DNA from 3 places in the Paraburkholderia sp. BR10936 genome. Region 3 is predicted to be linked to each of the others. Evidence: predicted binding sites of a transcription regulator. Region 3 holds the regulator's gene; each other region holds the start of a gene.
What was found. Region 3 encodes FliA, which starts transcription of late flagellar genes. Its sites were predicted from a motif close to CTAAAGTTTNNNNNNNNNNNGCCGNTA; they were not measured.
Positions count from the first base shown of each region.

Region 1 (5,311 bases), on a different contig from region 3:
CGCCTGCGCCACCGCCCACGCCGAGCAGATCGGCAGCGTGAACACCAACTTCCGCGTGACCGGCTCGGACAAAGTCGTCGTCGAGGCCTACGACGATCCGCAGGTGCCAGGCGTGACCTGCTACGTCTCCCGCGCACGCACGGGCGGCGTGAAGGGCACGCTCGGCATTGCGGAAGATCCGACCGAGGCATCGATCGCGTGCCGGCAGGTCGGGCCGATCTCCTTCGCAGGTCCGCTCAAACAGCAAGACGACGTCTTCAACGAGCGCATGTCGTTCCTCTTCAAGACGCTGCACGTCGTGCGCGTGGTCGACGCGAAGCGCAACGCGCTCGTGTATCTGACCTACAGCGACCGCGTGGTGAGCGGCAGCGCCAAGAACAGCGTCACGGCCGTGCCGGTGCCCGCGGGCACGACGATTCCGCTGCGCTAAACTGGCGATCCGTGCAGGATCCTTCACCATGACCGGTTCCCGTTTTCGAGACTCCGCCCGCTACTGGCGCACGCCGCTTCTGCCCGGCGCGGATCTCGTCACGGCCGAATACAACCAACATACGTTCGCGCCGCACTGGCACGAGGCCTACACGATCCCCGTGATCGAGGGCGGCGCGGAATGCTTTCGCTATCGCGGCACGCAGCATGTCGCCGCAACGGGCAGCGTGCCGGTGATCAATCCGGGGGAGCTGCATACGGGTTCACGCGCCGTCGAAGAAGGCTGGAGCTATCGGGTGATGTATGTGCCGATCGACTTCCTGCACGAGCTCGCCGGCGAAATCGCCGGGCGCACGCAGCCGCTGCCGTGGTTCGACGCCGAGGTGATCCACGATCTCGATCTCGCGCACCGGCTCTCGCGCGCCCACCGGCTGCTGGAAGCCGACGCGGACTGGCGGCGCGGCGCAGCCGTGCCCGAACCCGGCGCGAGCGCCAGTCCGGCATCGCCTTCGGCGCCTTGTGCCGATCTGCTCGCCGTGGAAGGCTCGCTGCTCGACGCACTCTCGACGCTGCTCACGCGCTACGGCCGCACGCGCGAGGCGGCGCTCAAACACGGCCCGAACGATCCCCGCGTGGAAACGATGAAGGCGCTCCTTGCCGCCGATCTCGCCACGCCGCTGCGCGTGGCCGATCTCGCCCAGGCGGTCGGCCTCTCGCCGTTTCACGCCACGCGGCTCTTCACGCAGGCAACCGGGCTGCCGCCGCACGCCTGGCGCACCCAGTTGCGCCTGCAGCGCGCCCTCGCCCCGCTGCGCGAAGGCGCTACGGTTGCCGAGGTCGCCGCCGCGAGCGGTTTCACCGACCAGAGCCATTTCACGCGACACTTTCGGCGCATGTTCGGCGTGCCGCCGGGGCGCTGGCAGTCGTCCTGAACGCGCCAACCCGCATCCGGCCGCAAGAACGTACAAGCCACGCGTAAGGCGGCCCGCTATGCTGTCCCCTTGTATCAGGAGGACAGTTTGACCACGCATCCCAACCGCCTTGCCGAATTCATCGCTGGCGCGCGCGACACGATCCCCATGATGATCGGCGCCGCACCCTTCGGCGTGATCTTCGGCACGCTCGTCACCTCGGGCCCGCTTTCGCTCTGGCACGGCCAGTTCATGTCGCTCGCCGTGTTCGCCGGCTCCGCGCAGTTCATCGCGCTCGGGCTGATCGCTTCGCACGCGAGCTTCGCGGTGATTTGGGCCACCACGTTCATCGTGAACCTGCGCCACGTGCTCTATAGCGCGACGCTCGCGCCCTATATCTCGCACCTGCCGCTACGCTGGCGGCTCGTGCTCGGCAGCCTGCTCACCGATGAGGTCTTCGCCGTCGCGTGGGCGCATTTGCGCCGCCATCCGCCCGGCGACGACGTCTCGCCGTGGCATTTCCTCGGCTCGGGCCTCTCGATGTACCTGAACTGGCAACTCTGGACCGCGGCCGGCCTGCTGTTTGGCGCGGCGTTCCCGGGTCTGCAGTCGCTCGGCCTCGATTTCGCGATGGTCGCGACCTTCATCGCCATCGTCGTGCCACAGCTGGTTGCCTTGCGCTACCTCGCCGCCGCCGCGACTGCGGGCGCGCTCGCCTTTTTCTGGCAGGGCTGGCCGTACAAGCTCGGGCTGCTCGGCGCCGTGCTCGCGGGCGTGGTCGTGGGTGTCGTGCTCTCACGGCCAGGTTCGTCGCGCAGCGCCCGCGCCGGCAGCGAGTCCTCCCGCAAGTCCCCCAACGTCCAACGCACCGCAGGAGCCGGGCAATGAACTACGTCGTCCTGATTCTCGGCATGGCCCTGATCACCCTGGTCATTCGCACTGCGGTGTTCGTGCTCGGCGACCGGCTGGTATTCCCGCCGCTCGTGCGCACCGCGCTCGGCTTCGTGCCCGTCACCGTGCTCACGGCCATCATCGTGCCGATGGCGGTCTCGCCCCACGGTCAGGGCGCCGAGCTGACCTGGCGCAACCCGCAGCTCGTCGGCGCGCTCGCGGCGATCGTCGTCAGCGCGCTCACGAAGCGCCCGCTCCTCACCATCGCGATCGGGCTCGGCGTGTTCTTCCTCTGGCAAGGCGTTGTCCTGCGCTAGAGGCAAGCGTCGCCCCTTACGCTCAAGTTTCACCCCGGAGCGCCGTTAAACCCGTCAGGGCCTGCTCTGGCAGGCCACTGCTCGAACGGCGAGAGCACGCGAGAAGCGACAAGGATTACACCGGGGCAACCACAATGGGGCATATCACCCTTAACCTGAAGGACGAAACGCTTGCGTCGCTGCGCAAGGATTTCGACGCGTTCCTGCGCGTCTCGCTCAAACTCGACCCGCAATTCGCCACGCCGGAATTCGAGGACTACCTGCGCGCGAAGCTGCTCGACAACATGACGCCGCTCACGGAGCACGCCGTCCAGCGGCTCCTGCAAGGCGGCCAGTACGCGTGGGCCAAGCGCACGCTCGACAAGGAATTCCCCGAGGTCGTCTCGATCCTGATGCGTCAGGCAGGCGAATTCGGATTCGGCTTCGCGTCGCGGCCCGAGTGGACGCCCGACGAACTCTCGAAGCAGTGCCGCGACTGGGCGGCGGCCATCGTGAGCGAAGCCCAGGGCGACGACACGCTGGTCGACCCGCTGGCGGCACAGATCAAGTCGGGCGTGCAGGACATCCAGGCCCTCGAAGAGTCGATGCAGACGCCCGCGTGGCGCCTCACCGAGTCGTTGCGTCAGCGTGTGTACGAAGCGAAGATCGGCTGTGAACAGGCGAGCGGCAGCGCGGCGCGCGAGCGTCTGGGCGAGCTGCGCGGGCTGCTGAGGCTCGGCGTGACGCATGGCGTGTTCCAGAAGCAGGAAGCGCAACAAATCATGGAATATCTGCGCCTGCTCAAGCCCGAGATTTTCGTCGAGGAGCCCGACGATGTGTTCACGCGCCTCGCCGCGTGGATGCGCAACTTCTTCATGCCGCCGCAGCGCAGTACGGCACGCGAGCAGCGGCGCTAAGCGCTGGCGCGCCGCCTGAAAACGGCGCGCGCCCCGCTTTCCCCCTCAATCCCACATCTTCCTGAGCTTCGCGGCGATCTCGACCTTCGCCTGCGCCGCGGCGGCGAGTCCGGCCGCGCTCGGCGCGCTCGCCACGGGCGCGGGCGGCCATGCGCGGGATTCGAACAGCGGCAGCATGGGCGTCGCGATGAAGCGCGTGCGCGAGGCCCACACGTGCCGGTCGCCCGACGCCACCTGGTTGTGCACATAAAAGCGCTGCGGCACGACGATGTGCAGATCCTCCTTCGCGCGCGTCATCGCCACATAGAGCAGCCGCCGCTCCTCTTCCAGCTCCTCGTCGCTGCCCGCGCCGAGATCGGACGGAATGCAGCCGTCCACGCCGTTGAGCACGAACACGTTGCGCCACTCCTGACCTTTCGCCGAATGGATCGTCGAAAGGATCAGGTAGTCTTCGTCGAGCAGCGGATCGGCGGATTCGGCGCTCGTCGCGTCGGGCGGATCGAGCGTGAGTTCGGTGAGAAAGCGCTCGCGCGAGGCGTAGGTGCTCGCAATGCTCTCCATCTGCAGCAAGTCGGCGAGACGCACCTGGGCGTCTTCGTGATTGCGCTCGAGATGCGGCTCGTACCAGCGCCGCACGCGCTCGAACTCGGCCGGCCACGGCGTCGAGCGCATCGAGAGGCTGTCGATGAGCGACGCAAACGCCGGCCAGTCCTCGGCCGCGCGCGGCGGCGGCGCGAAAGCCGCGAGCGCCTCGGCGGCGCGATACGCGCCCGTGCACGCTGACACCTGGTCGAGCAGGCGCGCGGCGTTGGCGGGCCCGACGCCCGGCAGCAACTGCGTCACGCGAAACCCCGCCACACGGTCGAGCGGATTCTCGGCCCAGCGCAGCACCGCCAGCACGTCTTTCACGTGCGCGGCGTCGAGAAAACGCAGTCCGCCGAACTTCACGAACGGGATATTGCGTCGCGCCAGTTCGATTTCGAGCGTCGCGCTGTGGTGCGCCGCGCGAAACAGCACGGCCTGTTGCTTGAGCTTCATGCCCGCTTCACGCGCCTCGAGAATCTGCTCGACGACATAGCGCGCCTGGGTGGCCTCGTCGGCCACCGTGACGAGGCGCGGGCGCTGCTGCGAGGGGCGTTCGGTCCACAGGTTCTTGGTGAAGCGCTCGGCGGCGGCGTCGATCACGGCGTTCGAGGCGGCGAGGATCGGCGCCGTCGAACGGTAATTGCGTTCGAGCGTCACCTGACGCGCGGGCGGGTCGAACTGCGCCGGGAAGTCGAGAATGTTGCGCACGGTCGCGCCGCGAAACGAATAGATCGCCTGGGCGTCGTCGCCGACCACGGTGAGGCCGCGGCCATCGGGCTTGAGCGCGAGCAGGATCGAGGCCTGCAGGCGGTTGGTGTCCTGGTATTCGTCGACGAGGATGTGATCGAAGCGGCCCGCGAGATCGGCGGCGATGGCCGGCTCCGCGGCCATGTGGGCCCAGTAGAGCAGCAGGTCGTCGTAGTCGAGCACGTTCTGCTTCTGCTTGGCGTCCACGTACGAGGCGAACAGCGCACGTAGCTGCGGCTCCCACTCGAGGCACCACGAGAACGAACGGTTGAGTACATTGGCGAGCGAGTCGCCCGTATTGACCGCGCGCGAATAGATCGCGAGGCAAGTCGATTTCGAGGGGAAGCGCTTTTCTTTGGCCGAGAAACCCAGCTCGTGGCGCACCAGATTCATAAGATCCGCGGAATCCTCGCGGTCGTTGATCGTGAACGCCGGCGACAGGCCGATGTGATCCGCGTACTCGCGCAACAACCGCGCGCCCACGCCGTGAAAGGTGCCCGCCCAACTGAGCCCTTGCGCGAGCACGGCGGCCGCG
Region 1 is NZ_JBFRCM010000001.1:202,302-207,612, forward strand. Features, by position in the region: gene AB4Y36_RS00960 (CreA family protein) at 1-430, shown strand, start outside; gene AB4Y36_RS00965 (AraC family transcriptional regulator) at 459-1,361, shown strand; gene AB4Y36_RS00970 (AzlC family ABC transporter permease) at 1,509-2,228, shown strand; gene AB4Y36_RS00975 (AzlD domain-containing protein) at 2,225-2,548, shown strand; gene AB4Y36_RS00980 (DUF4088 family protein) at 2,683-3,444, shown strand; gene AB4Y36_RS00985 (ATP-dependent helicase) at 3,490-5,311, opposite strand, start outside.
Region 1: AB4Y36_RS00980 (DUF4088 family protein) is a predicted target of FliA. The motif match lies at 2,570-2,596, and genes of this name have one in related genera.

Region 2 (5,311 bases), on a different contig from region 3:
GTCGGCGCGATTGCGGTCGCGCACGAGGATCGACACGTAGATCGCCGTGCAGACGATGATGACGGCCACGCCGGCAATCACCTTCTGGTGGTCGAAGTTGATGAGCCCGACCACCGCGATGGCGATGCCGGCGGCAGAGCCGAGCGTGCCCATTGCGGCCACGAAAATGCGCACCTTGCTCCAGACGCGATGGCGCCGCTCGGGACCTGCGCCTTCCATAAACCGATGCAGTCGATCAAACATGGCGGCTCTTCCGGGTTGGGTAGAAGACGGTCATGCGGGCGCGAATGACTGCGCGGCGCGGACCAGATCAAGTATAGCCAGCCCATTATTACGCGTTCTTTCCATTGCCTGCGCGCTCACGCGCCGGAATTCCCGATCGTTTTTTGCGCGCGTTTAAGTTTGTCTTAATTTTGGCTCGCCATGATGGAGCGGTCGGGTCGATTCGATAGTTCGATTCGCGGTTGTTCTTCACGTCCCCTGTTGGCCGCCGATTCACTCGGCGGCCTTTTTTTTCGTCTGCCGTCGACGTTTGCTAGCGTCGATCACCGCGCATTCAAGCCTTATTTGTGATTCGTCGCGAGGGCGCCCGCGCTGTTTGCACCGCCAAAGAGCTGTGTCAGATATTGCTGGTTGTTGTTCATGATCGACATGAGGTTATTGAGCGCGGTGAACTGGCGGTTGAATTTTGCAGTGAGCTGGGTTGCGCGCACATCGAGCATCGACGACTGCTTTTTGATGTCGTCGAGTTCCTTGTTGATGGCCGTGCTGCGCCGCTCGATGATGCCGCTCGACTGCACGTAAGGCGTAATGGCGCTGTTGAGCTTCGTGGTCAGGCCGCCGCTGCCGAACAGCGCCGCAATCGCACTGTTGCCCGGTTGCAGCGCCTTCTTGAACGTCTCGTCGTCGATCTCGAGCTTCCCGCTCTTGTCGAGCTTGATGCCGATCTCGCCCAGCGAATGGGTCACGCCGTCGCTGCCCTTCACGCCCGCCGAAACGAGCGCCGGCAGACTCGCCGCGAGGGTGCGCGCGATCGAGTCGCCGAGCAGCGCGCCTGCCTGCGCGCTCGTCGAACCGGTTGCGGCCGTATAGGAGGTCAGCCCGTTCAGGGCATCGACGTAACTGTTGTACGCCTTCACGAAGTCGCGGATGGATGTGCCCGTCGCTTCGGTGTCGGGAGCGACGGTGAGCGTTTGCTTCGTGCCCACCGAGGCGCTTGCAAGCTTGATCGTGATGTCGCTCACCACGCCCTCGAGGGTGTTGCTCGCGCTCGTGACGCGCGTGCCGTCGATGCGCAGCTCGGCGTCGCCGGCTGCCTCGACTTCGCGCATCTGCGAGGAAGCGAGCCGCGTGTCGACGCCCGCGCCCGCCTGCACGTCGATCGCGTTGGCCGCGCCGGTCTTGTTCGCGGTCAGCACGAGGTGCTGGCCATCGGCGCCGTTGACGATCGACGCCGTGACGCCTGGGTTGTCCTTCGCCCGGTTGATCGTCGCGACGACGTCGGTGAGCTTGTTGCTGCCCGCAGCGATCGTCAGATGCATGGACTTGCCGCCCATCGCGATGTCGAGGCTGCCTCCCCCGAGCGTCTCGCCCGTGTCGAAGCTGTCCGAGGCGAGCTTATGCGCTGTCGCGAGGCGATCGACTTCGACCGTGAAGCTGCTCGCCACGGCGTTCTTGCCGGCCACCGCGCTCAAGCCCTTGTCCTTCTCGCTCGTCGTGACGGTGAAGCGCTGCAGCGCGGCGCCGTCCTTGAACGGCTCGAGTGCGGTCTGGAGCGAAGCGAGCGCCGACTTCAGCGTGCCGAGCGCCGATAGCGTCGTGTTGCTGGCGGTCTGCTTCGCACTGAGGATGGCGCTCGGCCCCGCGATCTTCGCGTTGACGAGCGCCTTGACGAGCTGGTTGACGTCAAGTGCGGAGTTGGTCGCGCCGCTGATGATCGACTGGGCGGCGTCGCTCAGCGCGCTGTTCGCGCTGGCGGTCGTGGTGTTCGTGATCGTGCTTGCCATGAAAGAAGTCCGTTCGTTCTGGTGCGTCGAGTCGACGGAACGCGCGAATGCGCGGCCATGCTTTCATTACGGCAAGCTTTCATGAAACTTTATGAAAGAAATGAAAAGATTTTGAAAAGTGCGCGATCGGCATTGCGGCGGCAGCCAGCCGCCCGCCTCAGACGGGCTCGGGGAAGCCCGAGCGGCCTTGCGTGAGATCGGTGAGCGTGGTGCGCGCGGCGTCCACGGCGGTGGCGGGCAACTGGATCGTGAGGCGGACCGTCATGGTGTACTGGCTTTCCACGAGCGTGAACTGCTCCTGGTCGATCCAGTGGCGCACGCGGGTTTCGTCGGGATAGCCGAGTTCGACGGTGAGGCGCGCCTGCGCAATGCGCTCGACGCGCTCGGCCCCCTGCAGGGCGCTGGCAATGGCGTCGGTATAGGCGCGCACGAGGCCGCCCGCGCCGAGCTTCACGCCGCCGTAATAGCGCACCACGGCGGCGAGTACGCCGTCCAGGTCGTGATGGCGCAGCACTTCGAGGATCGGGCGGCCGGCGGTGCCGGAGGGTTCGCCATCGTCGGACATGCCGGACTGGCCGCCCGCAAGCAGCGCCCAGCAAACGTGCGTGGCGGTGGGGTGTTCGTCGCGCAGACGGCGGATTTCGGCCATGGCCGCTTCGCGGTCGGCAACGGGAATGGCGTGCGCGATGAAGCGGCTCTTGCGGACATCGAGTGCCGCGGTGACGGGATGGGCGAGGGTGAAAGTTGGCACAAGCGGGTGGCACTGCTGGCGAAACCCCCATGTTAACCGATGCTCATGGGCCGGCTTTCGACGTCCGTCCCCATATCTTGCCAGTTTGCGTAATGGTTCTTTGCGCCGGATGCTAGTGACGCCCCGGCCTTCAGCCCGGATAATGCACGGCATGACGGATCTAGCTCTGGCTGGAGCGAAGCCGAACTCCTCATTCGGTGATCCGTCATCGTTCCTTCTCTCGCGGCGCCGCTGCATGTTCCGGCAGACGCGATTCTCCAAAGCACAGAAGCCAAAAAAATCCCCGGTCGGACTGTGTCACGACCGGGGGTCACAAGGCTCGCCTGTTCTCAAGAGGCAATCCCACCTTACGTCCGCAAAATTGCGGCCGCAATCGGAAAAAAAACCTGGTGCGCGTGACACCCGAAGGGCGCTAGTGTTCTCATTCGCGCGCAAAAAAATCCCGGCCATCGCTGGCCGGGCAATGAGAATACACCGTGCGCTCCGGGGAACGAAACGCCCATCAACGTTACCCGCGCGCCGTGCGGCCGGCAACACTTCCGCATTACCTGCAATTACTGACATCTGCCTTTCCGGCCGCAGCCGGCGCGCGGGACGGCAGGCCGGATACGCCGTGTGGCGGGCATCGTGCTCGCATTGTTTCGCATGCCGAACGATATCCATGCGTTCGCACACGCGTGCTGAAGTAAGGCGCCGAAATGCGCCGAGGCCGGTCTCCCTTGAGGGAAGACCGGCCTCGGCGTGCCGCTTCAGGGGCCTCCAGCGAAGGCGGCCCCTGGATCACGCGCGCATCACGCGCATCAGTAACGCGGCGGGGGCGGCGGACGATGGTCGTCCTCGCGGTAGCGCGGGGGACCCGGATCGTGCGGGTGATGGTGCATCCACTCGTCGTGTTCCCAATAGCGGTGGCCGTCGTAATAACGGTTCTCGTGCCAGCCGATCGAGACGTGCGCGTCCACCGGCATCATGTGCGGTTGACCGTATTGCGGTGCCGATTCGGCACGCAGCCCATACGGTGCGGATTGAGCGAAGGCGCTCGATGCGCCCATCAATGCGCCGCCGGCGATCAGTGCTGCGGCGATGGCGCGGGCGGGGGTCTTCCAGCTCTTCGTGTTCATGAGTTACCTCCTCGTTGGTTGCGTCGTCAGTCACGCGGCATCGGGATGCCTTTGTGTTGCGACCACGGTTCAAAGCTTATCGGCCCGAAGCGGAGGAAAACGTGACCACTTGTAAGCTTTCGTTTCATACGATTCTTCATGCGAGAAAGGCTGCTTTGACAGTTGGCCCTTGATGCAGAAAGGATTAAGCGCCGCACCTGACAATCGCGACCGAGCCACAGGGGGTCGGGGTGTCAACTGACGTTACATTCAGGCCGCGCGGGCCGCCTGAATGCGTCACGTCTACCGGCCAGCAGGCCCCGATGTCGTTCTTACCGAGGTGTTTTCGGCGCGGGTGTTGCACCAGCCACGTCGATCGCGCTTTGCGAACCTAGTTGCGCGCGCAACTCATATTTCTGGATCTTGCCCGTGGCCGTGCGCGGCAGTTCGCCGAATCGCACGGCGCGTGGCACCTTGAAGTGCGCGAGAAAGAGCCGGCAGTGCGCGATGATTTCCTCGGCCGTGGCGCTCGCGCCGGGCCGCAGTTCGACGAACGCGCAAGGCACTTCGCCCCACTTCGAATCGGGCATCGCCACGACGGCGGCGAGCGCGACGGCCGGATGGCGATACAGCGTGTCTTCCACCTCGATACTCGAAATATTCTCGCCGCCCGAGATGATGATGTCCTTGCTGCGGTCGGTAATGCGCACGTAGCCGTCGGGCGTCATCACGCCGAGGTCGCCCGTGTGGAACCAGCCGCCGCGGAACGCCTCTTCCGTCGCGCGCTCGTTTTTCAAGTAGCCCTTCATGCAGATGTTGCCGCGGAACATGATCTCGCCGAGCGTTTCTCCGTCGGCGGGAACGGGCTCCATCGTCTGCGCATTGCGCACGCTGACGCCGCTTTGGAGGTGATAGCGCACGCCCTGGCGTGCGGCGAGGCGCGCCTGCTCCTCGTCGGGCAGCGTCTGCCAGCCCGCCTGTACCGCGCATACGGCAGCGGGGCCGTACACCTCGGTCAGACCATAGACATGCGTGAGTTCGATGCCGATCGCCTTCATCTTCGCGATCACGGCCGGCGCGGGCGGCGCGCCTGCCACCATCGTGCACACCGTGTGAGCGATGCCTTCGCGGTACTCTGCGGGTGCGTCGGCGAGCGCGCCCTGCACGATGGGCGCGCCGCAATAGTGCGTGACGCGCTCGCTGCGAATGAGGTCGAACACGAGCTTCGCGTCGAACTTGCGCAGGCACACGTTCACGCCCGCGCGCGCGGCGACGGTCCACGCAAAGCACCAGCCGTTGCAATGAAAGAGCGGCAGCGTCCAGAGATACACGGCGTGCTTGGGCATGTCCCATTCGAGGATATTGCTCACCGCGTTGAGATACGCGCCGCGATGGTGATAGACCACGCCCTTGGGGTCGCCCGTCGTGCCGGACGTGTAGTTCAGCGCAATGGCGTC
Region 2 is NZ_JBFRCM010000002.1:602,703-608,013, forward strand. Features, by position in the region: gene AB4Y36_RS06210 (DUF2964 family protein) at 1-243, opposite strand, end outside; gene fliD (flagellar filament capping protein FliD) at 564-2,006, opposite strand; gene AB4Y36_RS06220 (YigZ family protein) at 2,164-2,757, opposite strand; gene AB4Y36_RS06225 (hypothetical protein) at 3,558-3,875, opposite strand; gene AB4Y36_RS06230 (acyl-CoA synthetase) at 4,187-5,311, opposite strand, start outside.
Region 2: fliD (flagellar filament capping protein FliD) is a predicted target of FliA. The motif match lies at 2,073-2,099, and genes of this name have one in related genera.

Region 3 (5,311 bases):
ATGCGCATTCGCCGCTGCAAATGGCGCTGCAGGCCGCGACCGACTCGCTCGCCTCGCCGGCCTTTGCACCATCGTTTGCGTCCACGGCGCCGACCGCCAACGCCAACGCCCAGGCCGCCGCACGTGAAGCCGCAGCGCGGCTCGAACAGGCCGCCGCCGCGCAGACGAGCGACGCGCCGCGCACGATGGCCGAATCGAACCCCTGGCTGATCGACCACGCCCGCCGTATCGCGAACCAGCAGAACGCGCCGCGCGTGCCGGGCATGACGCCTGCCACCGCCGCCGCGCGCGGCCTTGGCAGCGTCGCCGATCCGGTGCTGCCGCCCGACGTTGACGCCAGCACGCCCGACTGGGCGCTCGAGGCCGCTCATGTCGCCGCGCGCCGTGCCGCGCAGCGCCTCGGCCACGGTCCGGAAGCGGCGGGCCCCGCACCCGGCAGCCGCAATGCGCAGGGCGCCGATGCGGCGCAAAGCGTGAGCGAAGCGATCCGCGCGCGCATCGAGCAGGTCGTCAACGAAACCGTGATGAACGAGCTCGCCTCCATGCGCGGCATGATGGAAGAGCAGTTTGCGGGCCTCCTGTGGGGCGAGCGCCAGCGCCGCAGCCCGGTGCAGGGCGCGCTCACCAAGCAGCTGTTCGCCGCGGGCTTCTCGGCGCAACTGGTGAAGATGATGATCGACCGGCTGCCCGACGTGCAGACCGAAGAGGCCGGCATGGAGTGGCTCCAGTCGGTGCTCGAATCGAACCTGCCCGTGCTCGAAGACGAACAGGCGCTGATGGAGCGCGGCGGTGTGTTCGCGCTGATGGGCCCGACGGGCGTGGGCAAGACCACGACCACCGCGAAGCTCGCCGCGCGCTGCGTGATGCGCTTCGGCGCGAGCAAGGTGGCGCTGCTCACCACCGACAGCTACCGGATCGGCGGCCACGAGCAACTGCGCATCTTCGGCAAGATCCTCGGCGTTTCGGTGCACGCGGTGCGCGACGGCGCGGACCTCCAGCTCGCGCTCACCGAACTCAAGAACAAGCACATCGTGCTGATCGACACGATCGGCATGAGCCAGCGCGACCGCGCCGTGGCCGACCAGATCGCCATGTTGTGCGGCGCGGGCCGCCCGGTGCAGCGCCTTCTGCTGCTCTCGGCGACCAACCACGGCGACACGCTCAACGAAGTCGTGCAGGCCTACCAGAGCGGCCCGGACAACGCGCCGCTCACGGGCTGCATCCTCACCAAGCTCGACGAGGCGACCAACCTCGGCAGCGCGCTCGATACCGTGCTGCGCTACAAGCTGCCGGTGCATTACGTCTCGACGGGCCAGAAGGTCCCCGAGAACCTTTACGTGGCGACGCGCCGCTTCCTGATCCGCAGCGCTTTCTGCATTCCGCGAGAGAGTTCGCCGTTCGTGCCGCACGAAGACGATATCCCGGCGCTGCTGTCGGCACTCTCGACGCGTACGAATTCGCAGGCTCCCGAGGTCAGGTTTGGATAAGTTCGTAATCGATCAAGCTGAAGGGCTGCGGCGGCTTCTCGCGCGTGAAGGCTCGCGCGTGGTCGCAGTGACGGGCGGTGCAGGTTCGCCCGGACGCACGACCACGGTGGTCAATCTCGCGGCGGCGCTCACCGCGCAGGGCAAGGACGTGCTCGTGATCGACGAGTGTCTGGGACCCCGCTCGGTCTGTGCGCTGGTAGGCGGTGTGCGCGGCGCAGGCAACTTCGCCGCCGTCGTGCGCGGCGAGCGCACGCTCGACGAAGCCGTGGGGCGCCATGCGCTCGGCTTCGGCGTGCTGGCCGCCTCGCGCGACAATCGCGCGCAGTACACGTCCGCCCAGCTGCAGAAGGTCATTTCGGGCCCCGCGGACATCGTACTGATCGACGCGCAGCTCGACGCCGATGGCGCGCTTTCGCCGCTCGCCATGCATGCGCACGATGTGCTGATCGTGATGCGCATCGGTGCGCAGTCGATCACGGACGCCTACGCGTGCATGAAACGGCTGCACTTCGCGCATGCGATCGCGCAGTTTCGCGTGCTCGCGAATCATGTGGCGAACGCGAGCGACGCGCAGGCCGCGATCGAGAATCTCGCAGGGGTGGCGAGCCGCTACCTGAGCGTGTCGCTCGACAGCGCCGGAAGCGTCGCCGCCGATCAGCACATGGCGCAGGCGCTCAGGCTTGCGCGCTGCATCGTCGATGCGTTTCCGTCGACGGCCGCCGCGCGCGATTTCCGCCACGTGGCCGCCGAGCTGCCGCACTGGCCGATGCGACCCGCGGTCTCGGCGTGCTCGCCGGCCACGGCACGCGCCAATGCACTGTTCGGCGCGAAGGACGAAGAACATGAAGCGGCGGGCCATGCACCCGCCGACGATCCGGACGGCGCGCCGCAAGCCGGCGTCCAGCCCCACGCTACCCATGCAACAAACGCCGCACACAGCACGCTCGCCGCGAACGCCGATTCGTTCGTAGCGGCCGTGACGGGTGTGCATCCCGCACCCAACGCAACATCCGCGTCCGCTCCGGCCCATGTGGGCTGGCGGACCGATACGCCCGCACAGCGGACGTCGCCGCAGCACGTCTGACGTGCGCACGACGACGCCAACAGGGAGATGAGAAGTGGAGAGCACGATGTATAACGCTCAAGGAAAAATTTCGCAGGCCGACGTGCTCGCGAAATACGCGCCGCTCGTCAGACGGCTCGGCTTGCAGCTCGTCGCCAAGATGCCGGCGAGCGTGGACCTCGACGACCTGATCCAGGCCGGCATGATCGGCCTGCTCGACGCGGCCAACCGCTACAAGGAAGATCAGGGCGCTCAGTTCGAGACCTACGCGAGCCAGCGCATTCGCGGCGCAATGCTCGACGAGCTGCGCAGCAACGACTGGCTGCCGCGCAGCCTGCGCCGCACCTCGCGTGAAGTGGAAAGCGCGGTGCACAAGGTGGAGCAGCGGCTCGGGCGCTCGGCGAGCGAGACGGAGATCGCCGAGCATCTGAGCATGCCGCTCGACGAGTACCAGAGCATGCTGCAGGAACTGCATGGCAGCCAGCTCATCTACTACGAAGACTTCGACCGCTCCGCCGAGGACGAACCGTTCCTCGACCGCTACTGCGTCGATCATTCGGACCCGCTTTCGGCGCTACTCGACGACAGCCTGCGCGGCGCGCTCATCGAGGCGATCGACCGGCTGCCCGAGCGCGAGAAGCTGCTCATGTCGCTCTATTACGAGCGCGGCATGAACCTGCGCGAAATCGGCGCGGTGATGGAGGTGAGCGAGTCGCGGGTGTGCCAGCTGCACAGCCAGGCGGTGGCGCGCCTGCGCACGCGGCTGCGCGAGATGTCGTGGGCCGGCCAGGAGAATTGAGGCGGTAGACGGCGCGCGCGGCGGCCAGCGCGAGCGGGACTGAAGTTGCAATGAAAGAGCCGGGGTGCGAGAGCGCCCCGGCTTTTTTGTTGGCGGACTGGACTCGCGCAAAACAAAAAAGCCGAAGCATCACTGCTTCGGCTTTTGTCTTTGGCGGATGCTCTACGCGCGCTTACAGCCCGAACGCCGGCAGCCGCCCATCGGGACCGTACAGCATCGAGCCGTTGCCCGTTTCGCCGCGCAGGATCGAGAGCGCGCGGCGGTTATGCTCCATGCGCGTGCGGATCATCATGCCAATGGTGAGATTCTTGCGGCGCGCGCGCTCGGTCGACCCCTTGAGCAGCGCCCACTGACTTGCCAGACGCGCGTCGCCGTCGCAGGCCATTTCGATGCCCTTGCGGCCGCCCGGCAGGCCGAGGCCGGCCAGTTGCGCGTCGCGCGCTTTTTCGAGGCCCGCGAGACGCTGCGTGAGCGTCGTCTTCTGCTCGACGATTTGCGGGAGCGCCTCCATGCCATCGGCCGACACGAGCGCCTTTTCTTCATAGGCGAGCAGCGACGCGAACGCCTCGACCGTGGCGTGTTCGTCGATCAGTGTGGCCAACAGGGCATCTTTCATTGCAAGGCACCAAAAAAAGCGAGGTTTGCGCGGCGCTCGCGCATCGGGCGTCAGTTGCCCGACGTCGGCTTCATGAGGTCGCGCGCGGTCTGGATCACGCCGTCGGCGATCTTGCCGGAGTCGATCTGCAACGTGCCGTTGCGGATCGCGTCCTTGATCGACTGCACGTGCGCCGTGTCGATGTCGGCGGAACCGCTCGCCGCGAGCGAGCGCATCGTCGACGAGAGCGACGACAGGCTCACGTTCGCGCCGCCTTGGGCGGCGGCGGTCGTGCCGCCTGCCGTGCCGGAGGTGGTAGCGGTGTCGGTGCTTACGCCGGTCGAATCGGCTTGCGAGCGCGCGAGGCCATCCTGCAGCGTGCGCGGATCATTGCGGGTGGAGGAGTCAACTTTCACGATGGGCGTTCCTGATCGATTTGACCTTGATAACGGCACAGGTCGGGCCGAACTTTAGCCGAAAAATCCCACCGTTACATGCTGTTACGTGTGCTGGCGCACAAAGCCGGAGACGGCCGGATCGGGCCGCCGGACGGGGCTCGGCGCGCCCTGATCCGGCCCTTGCCAGCGCTTACCGGCCCTAGATCTGCACCTGCACGGTACCCGCGTCCTTGACCACGCCCGAGATGATCTGGCCGCCGCTCGTGCGCACGCGCACCTGCTGGCCCGGCTCGGCGTTGTTGAGCGCGCTGCCCTCGGCGGAGATCGTGAAGTTGCTGCCCACGGCAATCACCTTGACCGTCTGGCCGATAACCACCGAGGCGGCGCTGCGCAACATGTCGGTGCGCAGCGGCAGTCCCGCGGAAATCCGGGCGAGCGCGACGGCGCCGGTCGCCTGGTTGGGATCGGTGATGATGGTCTGCGGCAGGTTCGCGAGGTCGCCCGCGCGCGGCATGAAATCGGCGGCCGAAAGCGCTTCGCCCGCGCCGATCTGGCGCGAGGCCACGTAGTAGGTCACGTCCACCGCAATGCGCGCGCTCACATAGAGCGTCCACGGCTTCGCGCCGATGCAGCGCACGCCCACGGTCGTGTGGCCATAGGTGCGCGCGCCCGGCGGCATGAACGGCTCGAGTGACGTGCAGGCTGCGAGGCCACGCGGAAACACCGGCGCGACCGTGATGCTCACGTGGCCCGGCAAGCCAGCCGACTGCTGCTGCAGGAAGGCGAGCGCGGCGGCGCGGATCGATTCGCCGTCCTGCTGGCCCGGCGGCGTGGCCTGCACGTTCGTGGCGACGGCGCTGGTATTGGGATTCGGCGGCGCGCCGGCGCTTGCGCTGGCAACCGGCTTCGCGAGCGTCGCCGCGCCGGCGTCCACGACCACCGGGGCGACGCGGTTCGCGGCGGTAGACA
Region 3 is NZ_JBFRCM010000003.1:93,616-98,926, reverse strand. Features, by position in the region: gene flhF (flagellar biosynthesis protein FlhF) at 1-1,487, shown strand, start outside; partial or broken gene AB4Y36_RS06985 (MinD/ParA family protein) at 1,480-2,262, shown strand; gene AB4Y36_RS06980 (RNA polymerase sigma factor FliA) at 2,618-3,349, shown strand; gene AB4Y36_RS06975 (flagella synthesis protein FlgN) at 3,522-3,965, opposite strand; gene flgM (flagellar biosynthesis anti-sigma factor FlgM) at 4,016-4,360, opposite strand; gene flgA (flagellar basal body P-ring formation chaperone FlgA) at 4,542-5,311, opposite strand, start outside.